3 regions of the Bradyrhizobium sp. LTSPM299 genome follow, and region 2 is predicted to be linked to each of the others. Evidence: predicted binding sites of a transcription regulator. Region 2 holds the regulator's gene; each other region holds the start of a gene.
The links. The regulator LexA, encoded in region 2, represses DNA repair genes until DNA is damaged. The targets are predictions, from matches to a motif close to TGTTCNNNNTGTGTTCNG.

Region 1 (5,371 bases), on a different contig from region 2:
GCGTCCGCCAGCGCGCGATCGAGCATCTCGCCGGCCGGGCCGACGAACGGCCTGCCGGCCAAATCTTCCTTGTCGCCGGGCTGCTCGCCGACCAGCATGACCGAGGCGGTTTGCGGACCTTCGCCGAACACGGTCCGGGTGGCGTCCTTCCAGAGCGGGCAGGCGCGGCAGCCGGCGGCCTGTTCGCGCAACGCCGCGATCGTGTCGTGAGCATCTCCGCGGACCATCGGCGTGTCCTGCTGTCGCTCGGGTGTGTGCGGTTCGCTCGCCACGTTCTTGATGAAGCCACCCGTCATCCGCATTGCGTCTTCGAGTAAAGGCCTAATGATCGAGTCCTCGGGCAGGTTCCTCCAATAGGAGTGCTGTGCCTCCATCACCTTCAGCCGCGCCGGATTGAAGATGCCGGTGTAATGACGTCGCCACGTTTCCTCGAGCCGGTCCTCCGCCGGCACCTCGGATTTGTCGATGCCTGACGTGATCGAGATCGCGTGGCCATCCCAATGCGCTGACACGTCGGGGGTCAGGATCGACCACGGCATGTCGGCGAAGCGGCTGGCGAAGAAGGGCGCGGCGGCCTCGACGATGCGATGCTCGGGCTCGAACCAGGCGACGTAACGCGCCTTCTGCTCGCGGCCGATTTCACGGAAGCGGAGATGCGCGTGCATCCGGTCGATGTCGCGATAGACCGCGCGCGCCATCGCATTGACCTCGGCGACATCAAGGTCGGTCGTGGTGCCGAGCAGATCGTGATGGCTGCGCAGCCGCCATAACAGGCGATAAAGCAGGGCGAAACGGTCGCCATTGCGATGCAGGATCGCGGTCCTTGCCAGCTTGACGAATGTGGCTGACACGTTGAAGGCCGCATGCGGCGCATCGGGCAGGTCGTTCGCGCTGAATCCGTTCACGCTGGATGCCGCGAATAGTTCGGCCGCATTGCGCACCGTCCACGTGACATCAGCCGGCTTCACGTCATTCAATGCCAATCGCCGCGCGGCTTTGCGCCAGCCGTCGAAATCGGTGTCGTTGTCGAGCATCATGATGTGCATGCGATTTGCTCCGTTTCCGTCATGCCGCCGCTATTTCAGGGTTCACGCGCCTGGTGAGGCGTGGAAGCGGCGGGCGGGGCAGCGCCCCGTTCCTGACCGTTCCTGAATCCCCTTGATTCCACTGATGAATCGGAGAGCCCACCAATCCGATTGACTCTGCCGGTTCTGTTAGCTTTATATTAGAACATATCATGAACAAATGAGCCAGCGTGGTTCTCTGTTCAGAACCAGTGACGGCTTCAAATTTTGGTTGGGAAGGAGCGGCGCATATGAACGGCGCACGCACGGGTACGCTTGCGTCCTTGCGCGGCAGCATCGCGCGCATCGAGGCGCCATCGGATGCGACGATGCCGAACCGCGTCGCGCTCGGACACACGAGCGTGGATGCGATGCTGCGCGGCGGGCTTGCGTCAGCCGTGCTGCATGAGGTGTTCGCAAGCGGCCATCAAAGCGGTGCCGCGACCGGCTTCGTTGCAGGGCTTGCCGGACGGCTGTCGCCGCGCAAACCGCTGGTCTGGATGCGGCAGGATTTTTCCGACCGCGAAAGTGGCGCGCTGTCGATGAGCGGGCTCGCCGAACTCGGCCTCGATCCGCGGCTGCTGGTCACGGTGCGCGCCGCCGATGTCGACAGCGGCTTGCGCACCGCCGCCGACGCGCTGGCCTGCGACGCGCTGGGCGCGGTGGTGCTGGAGGTCTGGGGCGATGCGCGCCAGCTCGATCTCGTCGCCAGCCGCAAATTGACATTGGCCGCGCAAGCCTCCGGCGTCACCGCGCTGGTGCTGCGGATTGCGGCGACGCCAATTCCCTCGACCGCGGAGACGCGCTGGATCGTGCGCGCGGCGCATTCACCGCCGGGCTCGGCCGCGAGTGCCTCAATGCCTGCGGCGCCCTGGGGCGCGCCGCGGTTCGATGCCGAGCTGGTGCGCAATCGTCATGGCCCGGTCGGGCGATGGATCATGGAATGGAAATGTGATGAGTGCCAATTCAGTGAACCGTCGGCGCATCCTCAGCCTATGGCTGCCACGCCTGCCCATCGACCGCATCACGCGCAGGTTGGCGCAGAGCAGCGTCTCGCGAGCTGATGCGCGGGAGGTGTTAGGGCTCCCTCTCCCGCTTGCGGGGGAGGGTTGGGGTGGGGGTTTCTCCACGAGTCACACTCTTCGTGAGGAGAGAGCCCCCACCCGGATCGCATCTGGCGATGCGATCCGGCCTCCCCCGCAAGCGGGAGAGGCGAAACAAGAAATCCCCAGCGTCGTCGTCGCAAAGGACCACAACGCCATCCTGCTGCAGTCTATCGACGAGGCCGCGGTGCGTGCGGGGCTCTCGATCGGGCTGCCGCTCGCCAATGCGCGCGCGATCTGTCCGGAGCTGACGGTTTACGACGCCGATCCCGCCGCCGATGCGAAGACGCTGAACGACATCGCCGACTGGTGCGACCGCTTCACGCCGCTGGTGGCGCTGGATCCCCCTTATGGGTTGTTCCTCGACATTACCGGCTGCGCGCATCTGTTCGGCGGCGAGCGCGCGCTGCTGCAGATCGCGACGAACGCGCTGAGCCAGCGCGGTTTTGCGGTCAGCGCCGCAATCGCTGGCACCTCGATCGCGGCGCGCACGCTGACGCGGCACACCTCGGGCAAGATCGTCACCGCCGGCGAGGAAGCCCACGCCATCGGCCCGCTGCTGGTCGCAGCGCTCGGCGCCGGCGAGGCTGTTACCACCGGGCTTCGCCGCGCCGGGTTGAAAACCATCGGCGATGTCGCCGCGCGCGCGCCGCACGAGATCTCGGCGCGGTTCGGCGCAGCCTTCACGACGCTGCTCAGCCACGCGCTCGGGCAGGGCGATGCCCCGATCAGTCCGCGCAAGCCGCTGCCCGATTACATCGTGGAGAAACGTTTCGCCGAGCCCGTCACCACCGACAGCGTGATCACGCTGACGCTGCAAAACCTCGCCCGCACGCTGGTGACGGCGATGGACAGACAGGGCAAGGGCGCGCGGCAACTGGAGGCGAGCTTCTTCCGCACCGACGGCGCGGTACGCAGCATCGCGGTCGAGGCCGGGCGTCCGGTCACCAGGCCCGAGATGATCGACCGCCTGTTCCGCGAACGGCTCGAAAGCTTAAACGATCCCCTCGATCCCGGCTTCGGCTTCGATCTTATTCGCCTCGCCGCAGGGCGTACCGAGATCGTGGTGCAGCAGCAGCGCGATCTCGACGCGTCAGTGCATGACAATGACGAGATATCCGCGCTGATCGACCGCATCGCCGCCCGCATCGGCGGAAAACGCGTGGTCGTGCATCTGCCGCTGCAGAGCCACATCCCCGAACGATCAGCGCTCGCCGTCCCGGCGCAGCATCATCTTGCCGCCGCCGCGCAAGCCGCCTGGCCGGAGCGGATCGCGGGCGAGCCGCCGCTGCGTCCCTTGCGGCTGTTCGACCGGCCGGAGCTGATCAATGTGCCATTCGCGACCGTACCCGACGGTCCGCCGCATCAATTCACCTGGCGGCGCGCGCAGCATGAGGTTGTCAGGGTCGAAGGCCCCGAGCGCATCGCGATGGAATGGTGGAAGCAGGACGGTCAATCGCTGACACGGGATTATTTCCGCGTCGAGGACGCCGCGGGCCAGCGCTTCTGGATCTTTCGCGATGGCCTTTATGAGAGCGAGCTGAGAGACGAGGCGGGCAAGCCCGTTCCGGCCAAATGGTATGTGCACGGGTTGTTCGCATGAGCATGCCAGGAATTCAGCTGATGCCCGACTATGCCGAGATCGGCATCACCAGCAATTTCTCCTTCCTGCGCGGCGGCTCCGATCCGCGCGCCTATGTGCATGAGGCGAGCCGGCTTCGTATTCCCGTGATCGGGATCGCCGATCACAACACGCTGGCCGGTGTGGTGCGCGCCTGGAAGGAGCTCGACAATTCCGAGGTCGAGCATCCGCCAAAACTCCTGATCGGTACCCGCATCGTCTTCATCGACGATACGCCCGACATCCTGGTCTATCCGCGCGACCGCGCCGCTTACGGCCGGCTGTGCCAGTTGCTCACCCGCGGCAAGCGCGGTGATGACATCACGCGCATCGAGAAGGGCGACTGCCGTCTCGCACTGTCCGATCTCATCGACCACGCCGAGGGCCAGCTTCTCGTGCTGACGCTGCCGCATCGCTTTGATGCGGCTGTTGCGCTCGATGTTCTTACGCACCTGAAGGAGAGCTCTGCCTGTGGCGTCTGGCTTGCCGCAAGCCTGCTCTATCGCGGCGACGACAAGCGCCGCCTCGCGCGGCTGCATGCACTCGCCGCCAAGGCCAGTGTGCCGCTGCTCGCGACCAACGAGGTGCTCTATCACCATCCGGCGCGGCGTCCACTGCAGGATGTGCTGACCTGTATTCGCGAAAAGACCACGATCGAGGCGGTCGGCCGCAGGCTCGAGGCCAATGCCGAACGCCATCTCAAGCCCGCCCATGAAATGATCAGGCTGTTCCGCGACTGGCCCGCGGCTGTTACCGAGACCATGCGCTTTGCCGGCCGCATCAATTTCTCGCTGGACCAACTCAAATACCAGTATCCCGACGAACCGGTGCCGCCGGGCAAGACCGCGCAGCAGCATCTGGAGGACCTGACCTGGGCCGGCGTCGACACATATTTCGATGGCGAGATCGACGACAAGCTCCGCACCACCCTCAACAAGGAGCTCGCGCTGATCGCCGAGCTGAAATACGCGCATTACTTCCTCACCGTGCACGACATCGTGCATTACGCGCGCAGCCAGAACATTTTGTGCCAGGGGCGGGGATCGGCGGCGAACTCGGCCGTCTGCTACGTGCTCGGCATCACCTCGGTCGATCCGACCAAGGTCGACCTGCTGTTCGAGCGCTTCATCTCCAAGGAGCGGCTGGAGCCGCCCGACATCGACGTCGATTTCGAGCATTCGCGACGCGAGGAGGTGATGCAATATGTCTACCGCCGCTACGGCCGCCATCGCGCGGCGATCATTGCCACCATCATCCATTATCGCCCGCGCAGCGCGATCCGCGACGTCGGTAAGGCGCTCGGTCTGACGGAGGACGTCACCGCGGCGCTCGCCGATACCGTGTGGGGAAGCTGGGGCAAGGGCCTCAACGACATGCAGGTGCGGCAGGCCGGGCTCGACCCGAAAAACGCGATGATCAATCTTGCGGTCGAGCTCGCCACCGAGCTGATCGAGTTTCCACGTCATCTGTCGCAGCATGTCGGCGGCTACGTGCTGACCCAGGACCGGCTCGACACCTATGTGCCGATCGGCAACGCCGCGATGGACGACCGCACCTTCATCGAATGGGACAAGGACGACGTC
Region 2 (5,371 bases):
ATCTTCAAGCTGCGCCACACAATCGACTGGCGGAAGGCCTGGCCGCTCGCGCTTGGGACGGTCGTCGGCATCCCGGTCGGCGTCAGCATTCTGGCTTACCTCAACTCCACCTATTTGCGGTTCGGCGTCGGTGTGGTGCTTGAGCTTTACGCGATTTACGGCCTGACGCGGCCGGTCTTCGCTCCGATGAAGATTGGAATCGGATCTGATCTGGCGATTGGCGTTTCCAACGGCTTGCTTGGTGGCCTGACGGGCCTCGGCGGCATTATCTCGACGATCTCGTGCCAATGGCGCGGCTGGCCCAAGGAGGTGCAGCGCGCCGTGTTTCAGCCGGTGCTGTTCATAGCATTCGTGGTTATCTCGATCTCCCAGGCGGCTGCCGGCTCAATCACCAGAGATACGCTGGCACTGTACGCGTTGGGCATTCCATTCATGGTGGCCGGCCTTTGGGCCGGCTTCAAACTGTTTGGAAAAATCAACGATGAGACGTTCCGCAAGACCGTCCTGGTGCTGCTGCTGTTCTCCGGACTGTCGTTGATCGTCTCGGCGCTGTCCCATCCGGGATGAGTTGCCGGCTCCGCGCGTTCCCGCCGGAAATCACGATCACTGATTTGCCCGCGGCACAAGGTCCCGCGACAGAAGTCATTTCGTTTTTTTTGTAAAGCTCGGACAATCATGTCGCGAGAATGTTGGTGTATGACTCGCAGGTCGCGCCACAAATTCGGTGTCGTCCCGGGCTTGACCCGGGACCCAACCACAAATGCCGATTGTCGCGCGCCGCTGGGGCTACAGCTTTTTCGACAACACAACCCTGTAGTTATGGATCCCGGCTTTCGCCGGGACGACAGCGTTGATGTTGCGCACAAATTCTCGTACACCGTTCCCGCAATGACCTCCTCCCTTTCCCCCAATTCCGTCGACGTGCTGCTGTTCGATATCGGCCGCGTCGTGCTCGACATCAGCTTCGACGAAGTGATGGCGCGCTGGGCGCAGCACGCCGGCTGTGCGCCCGCCGTCCTCGCAAAACGTTTCGTCGTCGACGACAGTTTCAAGCATCACGAGATCGGTCGGATCGACGACGCGGCGTTTTTCGCGAACCTGCGGAGCTCGCTGGGTGTCGACCTCACCGACGCGCAGTTCCTCGAGGGCTGGAACGCGATCTTCACCGGCGAGATGGTGGGCATCCGCCCCCTGCTCGCGAACGCCGCGAAGCGGATGCCGCTCTATGCGTTTTCCAACACCAACCCGGCCCACATCGCGCATTTCTCGGCCGCCTATGCCGACCTGCTCAGTCACTTCAGGACCGTCTTCCTGTCGTCGACGATCGGCTTAAGGAAACCCGACGCCGAGGCCTATGATCATGTGGTAAAAGCGATCGGCGTGCCGGCGTCGCGGATCCTGTTCTTCGACGACTCGGCTGCCAATATCGAAGGCGCGCGGGCGCGCGGCCTTCAGGCCATCCACGTGACATCGACGGATGACGTGGCAAGGGCGCTGACCGCACTTGGAATTTGAAGACTCGGACTTTGAGGAGCTTTGCCCGTGGCCCTGATGCCGGTTGCCGATGCCCTCGCCGCCATCCTCGCGGGCGCCGACCCGCTGCCCGAGGAGATGGTGGCGCTCGATGCCGCCTATCACCGCACGCTGGCGCGCGATATCGCGGCGCGGCGCACCCAGCCGCCGCAGCCGATGTCGGCGATGGACGGCTATGCGGTGCGCGCAGCCGATGCGGCCAACCTGTCGGCCCGGCTCAAGGTGATCGGCGAGGTCGCGGCCGGCCGGCCGTTCGCGCGGACGGTCGGCGCCGGCGAAGCGGTGCGGATTTTTACCGGCGGCGTGATCCCCGACGGCGCCGACGCGATCATCATCCAGGAAGACACCCGCACCGACGGCGACCACATCACCATCACCGAGGCGGCCGCCAAAGGACGACATATCCGCGCGGCCGGCGTGGATTTCCACGAGGGCGATGTGCTGCTGGCAGGCGGCAGTCTGCTGGCCGACCGCGCGCTGTCGCTTGCGGCTGCGATGAACTATCCGGAGCTGCCGGTGTGCCGCCGTCCGAAGGTGGCGGTGCTGGCGACCGGCGATGAACTCGTAATGCCCGGCTCCCGCCCCGGCCCCGGCCAGATCGTCTATTCCAACGGCTATGCGCTGCGGGCGCTGGCCCGCGCCGAGGGTGCCGAGACCGTCGATCTCGGAATCGCGGCCGACACTGTGGCGTCGACGACCGCGGGGATCCGCCGCGCGCGTGACGTCGGGGCCGACATCCTGATCACCACCGGCGGCGCCTCGGTCGGCGACCACGACCTGGTCAAGCAGTCGCTGGAGGCCGAGGGCGTCAATATGGCGTTCTGGCGGATCGCGATGCGGCCGGGCAAACCGATGATGCACGGGCGTCTCGGGGGAATGCGGGTGATCGGCCTGCCCGGCAATCCAGTGTCGTCCTATGTGTGCGCCTTCCTGTTTCTGGTGCCGCTGATTCGCAGCCTGTGCGGCCGCAAGACGGTTCATCATGTCCGCGAGCGCGCCCTGCTCGGCCGCGATCTCGCCGCCAACGACCAGCGCGAGGATTATCTGCGCGCGCGGCTCGAGCAGCGCGACAACGGCACGCTGATCGCAACGCCGGTCACGCAGCAGGACAGTTCGCTGTTGGGAAATCTCGCTGCGGCACGGGCACTTCTGATCCGCCCGCCGTTCGCGCCGGCCGCCGCCAAGGGCGCGGCGTGCGAGATCCTGACCATGCCGGAGTGAGGCCTTCGCGGTAGCCGCGCATCGGGAGTGCCAGTTACGTTCACCTGAAATTAAGTGGTTGCGGAACACATATCGAACATATAGTGTCCGTTCATGATTTGTTTCGAGTACTGGTGTCACCAAATGGGAGTCCGTCTCGGAGTTTCGCGCTCCCGAGGTCCGGCTTTCTTCTGAAGTCTCGGAATCGAACGACGCTACCAACCGGGGGAATGCTCGAGATGCTCACGCGCAAACAGTACGAACTTCTGCGTTTCATCAACGAACGTCTGAAAGAGGCCGGCGTGCCGCCCTCCTTCGACGAGATGAAGGACGCGCTCGACCTGCGCTCGAAATCCGGTATCCACCGCCTCATCACGGCCCTGGAAGAGCGCGGCTTCATCCGCCGCCTGCCCAACCGCGCCCGCGCGATCGAGGTGATCAAGCTTCCCGAGCTCTCCGGCGGCGGCGGCAATGGCCGGCGTGGCTTCACGCCAAGCGTCATCGAGGGCACGCTCGGCAAACGCTCGACCGCGCCGATGACGGCCGAGGAGGACGGCAACCGCCCGGTCGCAGTCCCCGTGATGGGCCGGATCGCGGCCGGTACCCCGATCGAGGCGCTGCAGACCCGCAGCCACACCATCAGCGTCCCGCCCGACATGCTCGGCTCCGGGGAGCACTACGCGCTGGAAGTGCGCGGCGACTCGATGGTCGAAGCCGGCATTCTCGACGGCGACATGGCGTTGATCCAGCGCAACGACACCGCCAACACCGGCGATATCGTGGTGGCGCTGATCGACGAAGAGGAAGCCACCCTGAAGCGCTTCCGCCGCCGCGGCGCCTCGATCGCGCTCGAGCCGGCCAACACCGCCTATGAAGTGCGCATCCTGCCGCCGAACCGGGTGCGGATCCAGGGCAAGCTGATCGGGCTCTATCGCAAGTACTGAGGCAGCAAACGCGCTGTAGCGCGTTTGTGATCGGAGTGCTCCACGGTCAGTCGTACAATCGCCCAGAAACGGGAAGAAGATCGTACGCTATCGTCCACTCTGGTAGAGGCCCTATGCCTCAAGGAGAGGCACGGGTCGCTACCTCGAAATGAGGAGCCATCCGATGTGTGACTATAGTCTGCACGCCGTGGCATCGCGCCCCGCCGTCGTCGGAGAGACGCTGATCACCACGACCTTCCGCGGCACGTCGACCCGCGGCTTTGCTTCGGAGCATGATCCCGCCGTTGCGGTGTGCATGCGTCCGGGCACCGAGCTCGCCTTCGCCGAGAACGTCCGCTACGACGGCCGCTGGCTCTGGACCCGGACGATCGGCTACCGCGTCGGCGTGTTCAACGAGGTCGAGCCCGACGTTCCCGATCGCCATCATGATGCGGTCGAATTCCCCGACGGCAACCGCTTGCTGGTGACCCAGCTCTGCGAAGGCCAGCGCGTCACCGTGCTGCAGCTGCCGGCGGTCGCGTCGACCGTCGAGCGCGAGCCCAAGGTCGTGGAGCGGCGGCCCTCCGTATTCGCGTCGCTGTTTTTGGGTTGAGACCATCATCGCCGCGGGATGAGCCTCCGCGCGGCGGGTGACCAAAGTCATTTCCAGCGACCCCGGACTTAGCGTTCCGGGGCGCATTTGTGGATTTGCGTCCAATGGCGCCTTGGCGCATCATCACGGTCCGACAAGGACACGCGCGGTGGTCGACAAGGTCACTTGGCAAAAGGCTGGACGCGTCACGGAGCCGGGCCGCTACATGTTCCGGTTCGGCTGGCTGACGGTGACGGCCGCCGACCTGAAGGTCTGGGAGCAGTTTCCCCAGGCCGCCTTCACCCTCGTCAAGATACCCGACGCTGATCCCGACGCGGCCGAGTACCACCTCGGTTTGTTCGAGCTGCCGACCGGGCCTTCGTCCTAACCCGACTAATCGTATGGGCAGCAGCCCAACTCGAGCAGCTAATCCTGCAAGGCATGTCGCGCGCCTGATAGGCGCGCCAATCCACCATCCAACTTCGAATCCCGGCTCGCTCCGCGAGATCGGCGACCTGTGCCCGTGCTCGGGCTTCCAACCATCTCAAAAACGAAAGGAGCTGCCATGAGCAGTCGTTTCACGAGTGCCAACAATCCTGGCCTCCGCGGGCAGGAACGCATGAAAGAACTCGCCGCCGAGGCGAGAGTATCGCCCATCCCGGTAAAAACGGATTTAGTCGTGCGCGAAAACAGAGCGGAAACACCGCGAAATTTCGCAGATGTGATCATTCGATCGCACCGAAGGAAGCTTGCGGCGCCTCAGTGAGGCACCGAAAATGCCGAAGCCGCTTGCTCCGCCTAATGCTTAGGTTTCTTTGGCTGTTGCGGCCGCTGCTGACGAGCCTTTTTGGCTTCTTGGCGTTCTTGGTGGCGCCGTTGCTGTCTGGTCTGCTTTGGTCGTGCTTCTGGTTCTTCCGCGGGCGCGGCTAAGGGTGTTAGTCTTGGGTATGGCTCCTGGCCTGTTGCGTAGACATGCACCTGATCGACCAGCTGGTTCCAGTTCAGTGTTGTGCTATTCGAGCAGCTTGCGAGAAGGGTAAGCAGCAAGGCGGTAAGCGCCCCGCCAGCCGACATCTTTTTCTTGATTGCGACGGCGAGCTCTGGCGAGGAAGCTTCGATCGTA
Region 3 (5,371 bases), on a different contig from region 2:
TCCATCTCCCAGGTTTCGCCGACCAGGTCGACGCCAAAGCTGTGATGCTTCTCTTCCTTGACCTGGCGGAAGCCGGCGCGGGCGTAGATGCCGCGCGCGGCGAGCAGGATGCTCTGGGTCCACAGCGTCATCCGCGTGTAGCCATTGTCGCGCGCGGTGCGGATGCATTGCTCGACCAGCGCGCGTCCGACGCCGAGCCCGCGCGCCTTCTCCTCCACCAGCAACAGGCGCAGTTTGGCGACGCCTTCGCCGCCGTTGACCAGGAAGATCGATCCGACCGGCTCGCCGTCGACCTCGGCGATCCAGCAATGCTCGCGCGCCGGATCGAACGACCGGATGAACTGCGCGCAGATCTCCGCCACGAGCGCCTCGTAGCTGATGTCCCAGCCATATTCCTCGGCATAGGCGCGTCCCTGCCGCGAGATCACCCAGCCGATGTCGCCGACGCGGTGGCTGCGCAGCAGGAAGCCGGCCGGCTTTGAGGCCGGCGGCTCCAGCATCCGCTCGATCGTGCCCATCGCGCGCACCACGGCCGTGCGGCTTTCGCCGTCGAGGCTGTCGAGCATCGCGGCGACCTCGTCATGCGAACTGCGGTTGAGCTTGGCAAAAGTCTGCCGCCCCTTGGCGGTGAGGTTGAGCCGGACCTGCCGCCGGTCGGTCGGCAGCGGCTTGCGGGCGATCAGCCCGTCGTCGTCGAATTTCTGGACGATGCGGCTGAGATAGCCGGCGTCGAGGCCGAGCTCGATCCCGATATCGCGGGCGGCTGCATCCTCGCGATGGGCGAGTTCGTACAGCACCCGCGCCTCGCTCAGCGAAAACGGGCTCTGCAGCAGATGCTGGTCGAGCACGCCGAGCTTGCGGGTGTAGAAACGGTTGAAGCCGCGGACCGCGGCGACCTGGTCCTCGGGATCGGTCATGGTGCATCTCTGATATTTGCCATTGTCAAATAATTATTTGACTTTAGCAAGTATCGTTTATGCAACCATGATCCGGCTGCGCAGCATGGTGCGGGAGGAGCGGCCGAGCCGGCGGAGCAGACGCGCCTCGGAGCGGCTGCTCTCCGGCCGGTAGCCGCCGAGCCGCTCGTAATGGTCGCGCGCGATCAGGAGGCCCTGCTCGGCGGAGGGCCCCGCGATCATCCGGGCGACGAATTTGAGGCCGTCGCGCAGGCTGGAATCGGTGTAGGGCGAGCGGGTGTAGCGGAAGATGCCGGCGCGATCCTTGCCGCTCGCCGCCACGATCTGGATGAATTGCGTGGTCTCCTCGATCCAGCCCGGGTCGAGCACCGCGCCCGGATGCAGGAACATCAACCAGGGCGAGCGGGCCTGCCTGGCGCCAGCGGCGAGCGCTGCGGCGCGGGTGCCCTCGAAACGCAGGAAGCGGCAGCCGGCCACATCGGCCACGCGCTCCATCACGTCGGTATTGGTGCGATCGACCAGCAGCACCTCGCGGATGATTCCCGCAGCCGCGCCCGGCACCAGCGCCGCCAAGGTCGCGACCGCGGTGCGCTCGACGCCGTCGGTCGGAATGATCACGCTCAGCATGATTGAGGCTTCGTTGGCTCAAACGGTTGCAAAATCGCGCTGTGTTATCACCTTGTCATTTTCAAAGCAGCCTTTTCGCCTGCAGATTTTTACAGCACTGTTTTGTGGATTTCTTCTGCGCTTGTTCTTGCTTTGTTCTCGCACTGTGTTAGCTTCAGAACATGAGCCGAGCATCCTCTCATGCCCTCAAGCACCCGCCGGTAACGGCGCCCTCCGATAACCCGGCGGGTGCAGCTTCTCCTTTTCCCACCCCGTTTCCCGAACTTGCAGTCGCGATCGAAGGCGAACGGCGACGCGGCCGCGGCGCGCAGTCCAACGCCAGCGGCCGCTACGAGGCCGAGGCGAGGGTCGCCTTCGACGACGGCTGGCAGAGTCTCGAAGAGCTGCCGCCGTTCAAGACCACGGTTACGATCGATACCTCGCGCAAGGTGATCACCCGCAACGAGTCGCCCGACATCGGCTTCGACCGTTCGATCAATCCCTATCGCGGCTGCGAGCATGGCTGCGTCTATTGTTTCGCGCGGCCGACCCACGCCTATCTCGGCCTGTCGCCGGGTCTCGATTTCGAAACCAAATTGCTTGCCAAGCCCGACGCGCCGGAGCTGCTCGAGAAGGAGTTGGCGGCGCTCGATTACGAGGCGCGGATGATCGCGATCGGCACCAACACCGATCCCTATCAGCCGATCGAGCGTGAGCGGAAAATCATGCGCGGCATTCTCGAGGTGCTGGAGCGCGCCGGCCATCCGGTCGGCATCGTGACCAAGTCGGCGCTGGTGACGCGCGACATCGATATCCTGGCGCGGATGGCCAAGCGCAACCTGGTCAAGGTCGCGCTGTCGGTGACGACGCTCGACCCGAAGCTGGCGCGCACCATGGAGCCGCGCGCGTCGAGCCCGCCGAAGCGCCTCGAGGCGATCAAGCGCCTCGCCGACGCCGGCATCCCGGCGACCGTGATGGTTGCGCCCGTGATCCCGGCGCTGAACGACTCCGAGATCGAGCGCATCCTCGATGCCGCCGCCCATGCCGGCGCAAAAGAGGCGAGCTATGTGCTGCTCCGCCTGCCGCTCGAGGTGCGCGATTTGTTTCGCGAATGGCTGATGGCGAACTATCCCGACCGCTATCGCCACGTCTTCACGCTGATCCGCGACATGCGCGGCGGCCGCGACTACGACTCTCAATGGGGCACCCGGATGAAAGGCACCGGCCCGATGGCCTGGATGATCGGCCGCCGCTTCGAGATCGCCTGCGAAAAGCTCGGGCTGAACAAGCGGCGGACCAAGCTGACCACCGACCATTTTGCCAAGCCGAAGCGCAACGGGCAGCAGCTGAGTTTGTTTTAGGTGCTAAGATCGGTAGCCCGGATGAAGCGAAGCGAAATCCGGGAAGGTCTCTCTGTGGAGGTGCTTTCCCGGATTGCGCTTCGCTCCATCCGGGCTACGAAGAAGTCGCATGAGTGAGTGTCACGATGAGTAACGCCACCCCAACCCCACGCTTCACCGTCCTCACGCTCGGCGTCGCCGACATGCGCGCCAGCATCGCCTTCTATGAATCGCTCGGCTTCACCAGGAAGATGCGCGCGACCGGCGAGGAGGTTGCCTTCTTCGACACCGGCGGCACCGTGCTCGGACTGTTCCCATGGCATCTGCTTGCGGCCGACGCCGCACTTCCCGATCAGCCACGTCCGGCGGCGTTCCGCGGCGTCGCGATCGCGTGGAACTGCCGCGACGATGCCGAGGTCGATATCGTGATGGCGTTCGCGCTCTCGAAGGGGGCCAAGCTGTTGAACCCGGCACAGCCCACGAGCTACGGCGGCTACTGCGGTTATTTCGCCGATCCGGACGGCCACGCCTGGGAAGTTGTACGCGCACCGGGCTTTGAGGTCGGTGACGACAGGCGGGTGTCGCTGCCCGACTAGCTTTGAATAGCGGGGAGGGGCGGCAGGTTCCCGGTTGCGCCGCGCGTCATGCTTGATCACCATCCCCGCATGATTCGGGACAAATCCAAGAAGAAGCCTGAGAAGCGCGTGGTCGTCGTGACGCGGCCGAGTTTTCGGCGCGAGCGCGCGCTGATCAAGCGCGGCGTCTGGCCGATCGCTGGCTGCGACGAGGCCGGGCGCGGCCCGCTGGCCGGCCCCGTGGTCGCCGCCGCCGTGGTGCTGGATCCCAACCGCATTCCAAAAGGCATCGACGATTCGAAGCGGTTGACCGCCGAACGCCGCGAGGAATTGTTCGAGGAGATCTGCGCAACCGCAGCCTTCTCGGTCGTGGTGGCCTCGCGCGCACGGATCGACCGCGACAATATTTTACGCGCTTCGCTGTGGGCGCTGGCGCGCGCTGTCCATGCGCTGCCGGAGACGCCGAAGCACGTGTTCGTCGACGGCCGCGACAAGCTCGCCACGCCCTGCGACTGCGAGGCCGTGATCGGCGGCGACGGCCTGGTGCTGTCGATCGCGGCCGCCTCGATCATCGCCAAGGTGACGCGCGACCGCCTGATGTGCGCGCTGGCGCTGGACTGTCCCGGCTACGGTTTCGAGCAGCACAAGGGCTACGGCGTCCCCGAGCACCTCGCGGCGCTGGACCGGCTCGGCCCCAGCGCCCATCACCGCACCTTCTTTGCCCCCGTCGTCGCGGCGCGGCTGAAGCATTTCCCAGCGACGGTCGAGCCCGACCTGTTCACGGGGGGCGTGGACAGCGAAGCCGCAGCATCCGAGGCGGCGTAGCGCGCGGCTCTGCCGCCCCAACCTCCGCTGTCATCGCCCGGCTCGTCCGGGCGACCCAGTATTCCAGAGACAGTTGTGCTCCTGCCGAGCCGCCGCGGCGTACCGGGTGCCCCGCTTGAAGCGGGGCATGACAGTGGAATTTGACTTTGCAGCGCGGGCACACTCTACCCCGGTTGCGTCCGTCGCGGCCCGCGACTATCAAATCCCTCGGATCGGATTGCGCCGCTGACACGGTGGCTGGGGCTTTTCAGGCGTTTCATGCGGTTTACCTCCCTGGTTGTCGAACTGATCCGCGCCCGGCCACTGCTGGTGGTCTGGATCGTGGTGCTGGCGCAGGCGGCGATCTGGCTGTTGCTGCCGCTGATCTTCTACGGCAGTCCGCCCGGCGACCTCGCCGGTGTGCTGGCGTTCGGCCGCGAATATCAGGTCGGCACCGACATGGGGCCGCCGCTGTCGTTCTGGCTTGCCGACATCGCCTTCCGCGCCGCCGGCAACCATGTGTTCGGCGTCTATCTGCTGGCGCAAATCTGCGCGGTCGCGACCTTCATCGCCTTCTACCGGTTGGCGCGCGCCATTGTCGGCGGCCCGCAGGCTGTGCTCGCGGTGCTGCTGTCGATGACGGTGGTCGTGTTCTCCTCGCCGAGCGTCGAGTTCGGCCCGCTGATCCTGGCGCGGCCGCTCTGGGCGCTGCTGCTGCTGCATTCCTGGCAGTTGATCGGGCAGAATCGGCGCAGCGCCTGGTTCGCCTGGTCGATCGATTGCGGCCTGCTGCTGCTGACGACGCCGGCGGCGATCGGCCTGATCCTCCTGGTCGCGGGTTTCGCGGTCGCAACGCCGCGCGGGCGGCGGATGCTGATGTCGGTCGATCCGCTCTACGCGCTGCTCGTCATCCTCGTGCTCGCGCTGCCCTATCTGATCTGGCTGATCCGCGCCGATGTGCTGGCGCTGCCGCCGCTGCCCGCGATCGCGGCCCTCGGTGCCCGCGCGGTGCGCTGGGGCGTCGTGCTCGGCGGGCTGATCGTGGCGACGGCGGCCGTCGTGCTGCTGGCGATCCTCAATTCGCGCGGGTTCGCCCGCGAGGCCGAGGATGCGCCGATCATCTATCGTC

Region 1: UP10_RS00335 (ImuA family protein) is a predicted target of LexA. The motif match lies at 1,227-1,244, and genes of this name have one in related genera.
Region 3: UP10_RS22955 (PA0069 family radical SAM protein) is a predicted target of LexA. The motif match lies at 1,667-1,684, and genes of this name have one in related genera.

What each region holds. Positions count from the first base shown of each region.
Region 1 is NZ_JYMU01000005.1:34,891-40,261, forward strand. Features, by position in the region: gene UP10_RS00330 (UdgX family uracil-DNA binding protein) at 1-1,046, opposite strand, end outside; gene UP10_RS00335 (ImuA family protein) at 1,316-2,128, shown strand; gene UP10_RS00340 (Y-family DNA polymerase) at 2,019-3,770, shown strand; gene UP10_RS00345 (error-prone DNA polymerase) at 3,791-5,371, shown strand, end outside.
Region 2 is NZ_JYMU01000031.1:62,816-68,186, reverse strand. Features, by position in the region: gene UP10_RS17835 (sulfite exporter TauE/SafE family protein) at 1-567, shown strand, start outside; gene UP10_RS17830 (HAD family hydrolase) at 889-1,515, shown strand; gene UP10_RS17825 (molybdopterin molybdotransferase MoeA) at 1,543-2,754, shown strand; gene lexA (transcriptional repressor LexA) at 2,973-3,677, shown strand; gene UP10_RS17815 (hypothetical protein) at 3,841-4,269, shown strand; gene UP10_RS17810 (hypothetical protein) at 4,418-4,636, shown strand; gene UP10_RS44350 (hypothetical protein) at 4,814-5,014, shown strand; gene UP10_RS42105 (hypothetical protein) at 5,047-5,371, opposite strand, start outside.
Region 3 is NZ_JYMU01000048.1:56,177-61,547, forward strand. Features, by position in the region: gene UP10_RS22945 (bifunctional helix-turn-helix transcriptional regulator/GNAT family N-acetyltransferase) at 1-917, opposite strand, end outside; gene UP10_RS22950 (glycosyltransferase) at 975-1,544, opposite strand; gene UP10_RS22955 (PA0069 family radical SAM protein) at 1,706-2,884, shown strand; gene UP10_RS22960 (VOC family protein) at 3,010-3,459, shown strand; gene rnhB (ribonuclease HII) at 3,529-4,263, shown strand; gene UP10_RS22970 (glycosyltransferase family 39 protein) at 4,522-5,371, shown strand, end outside.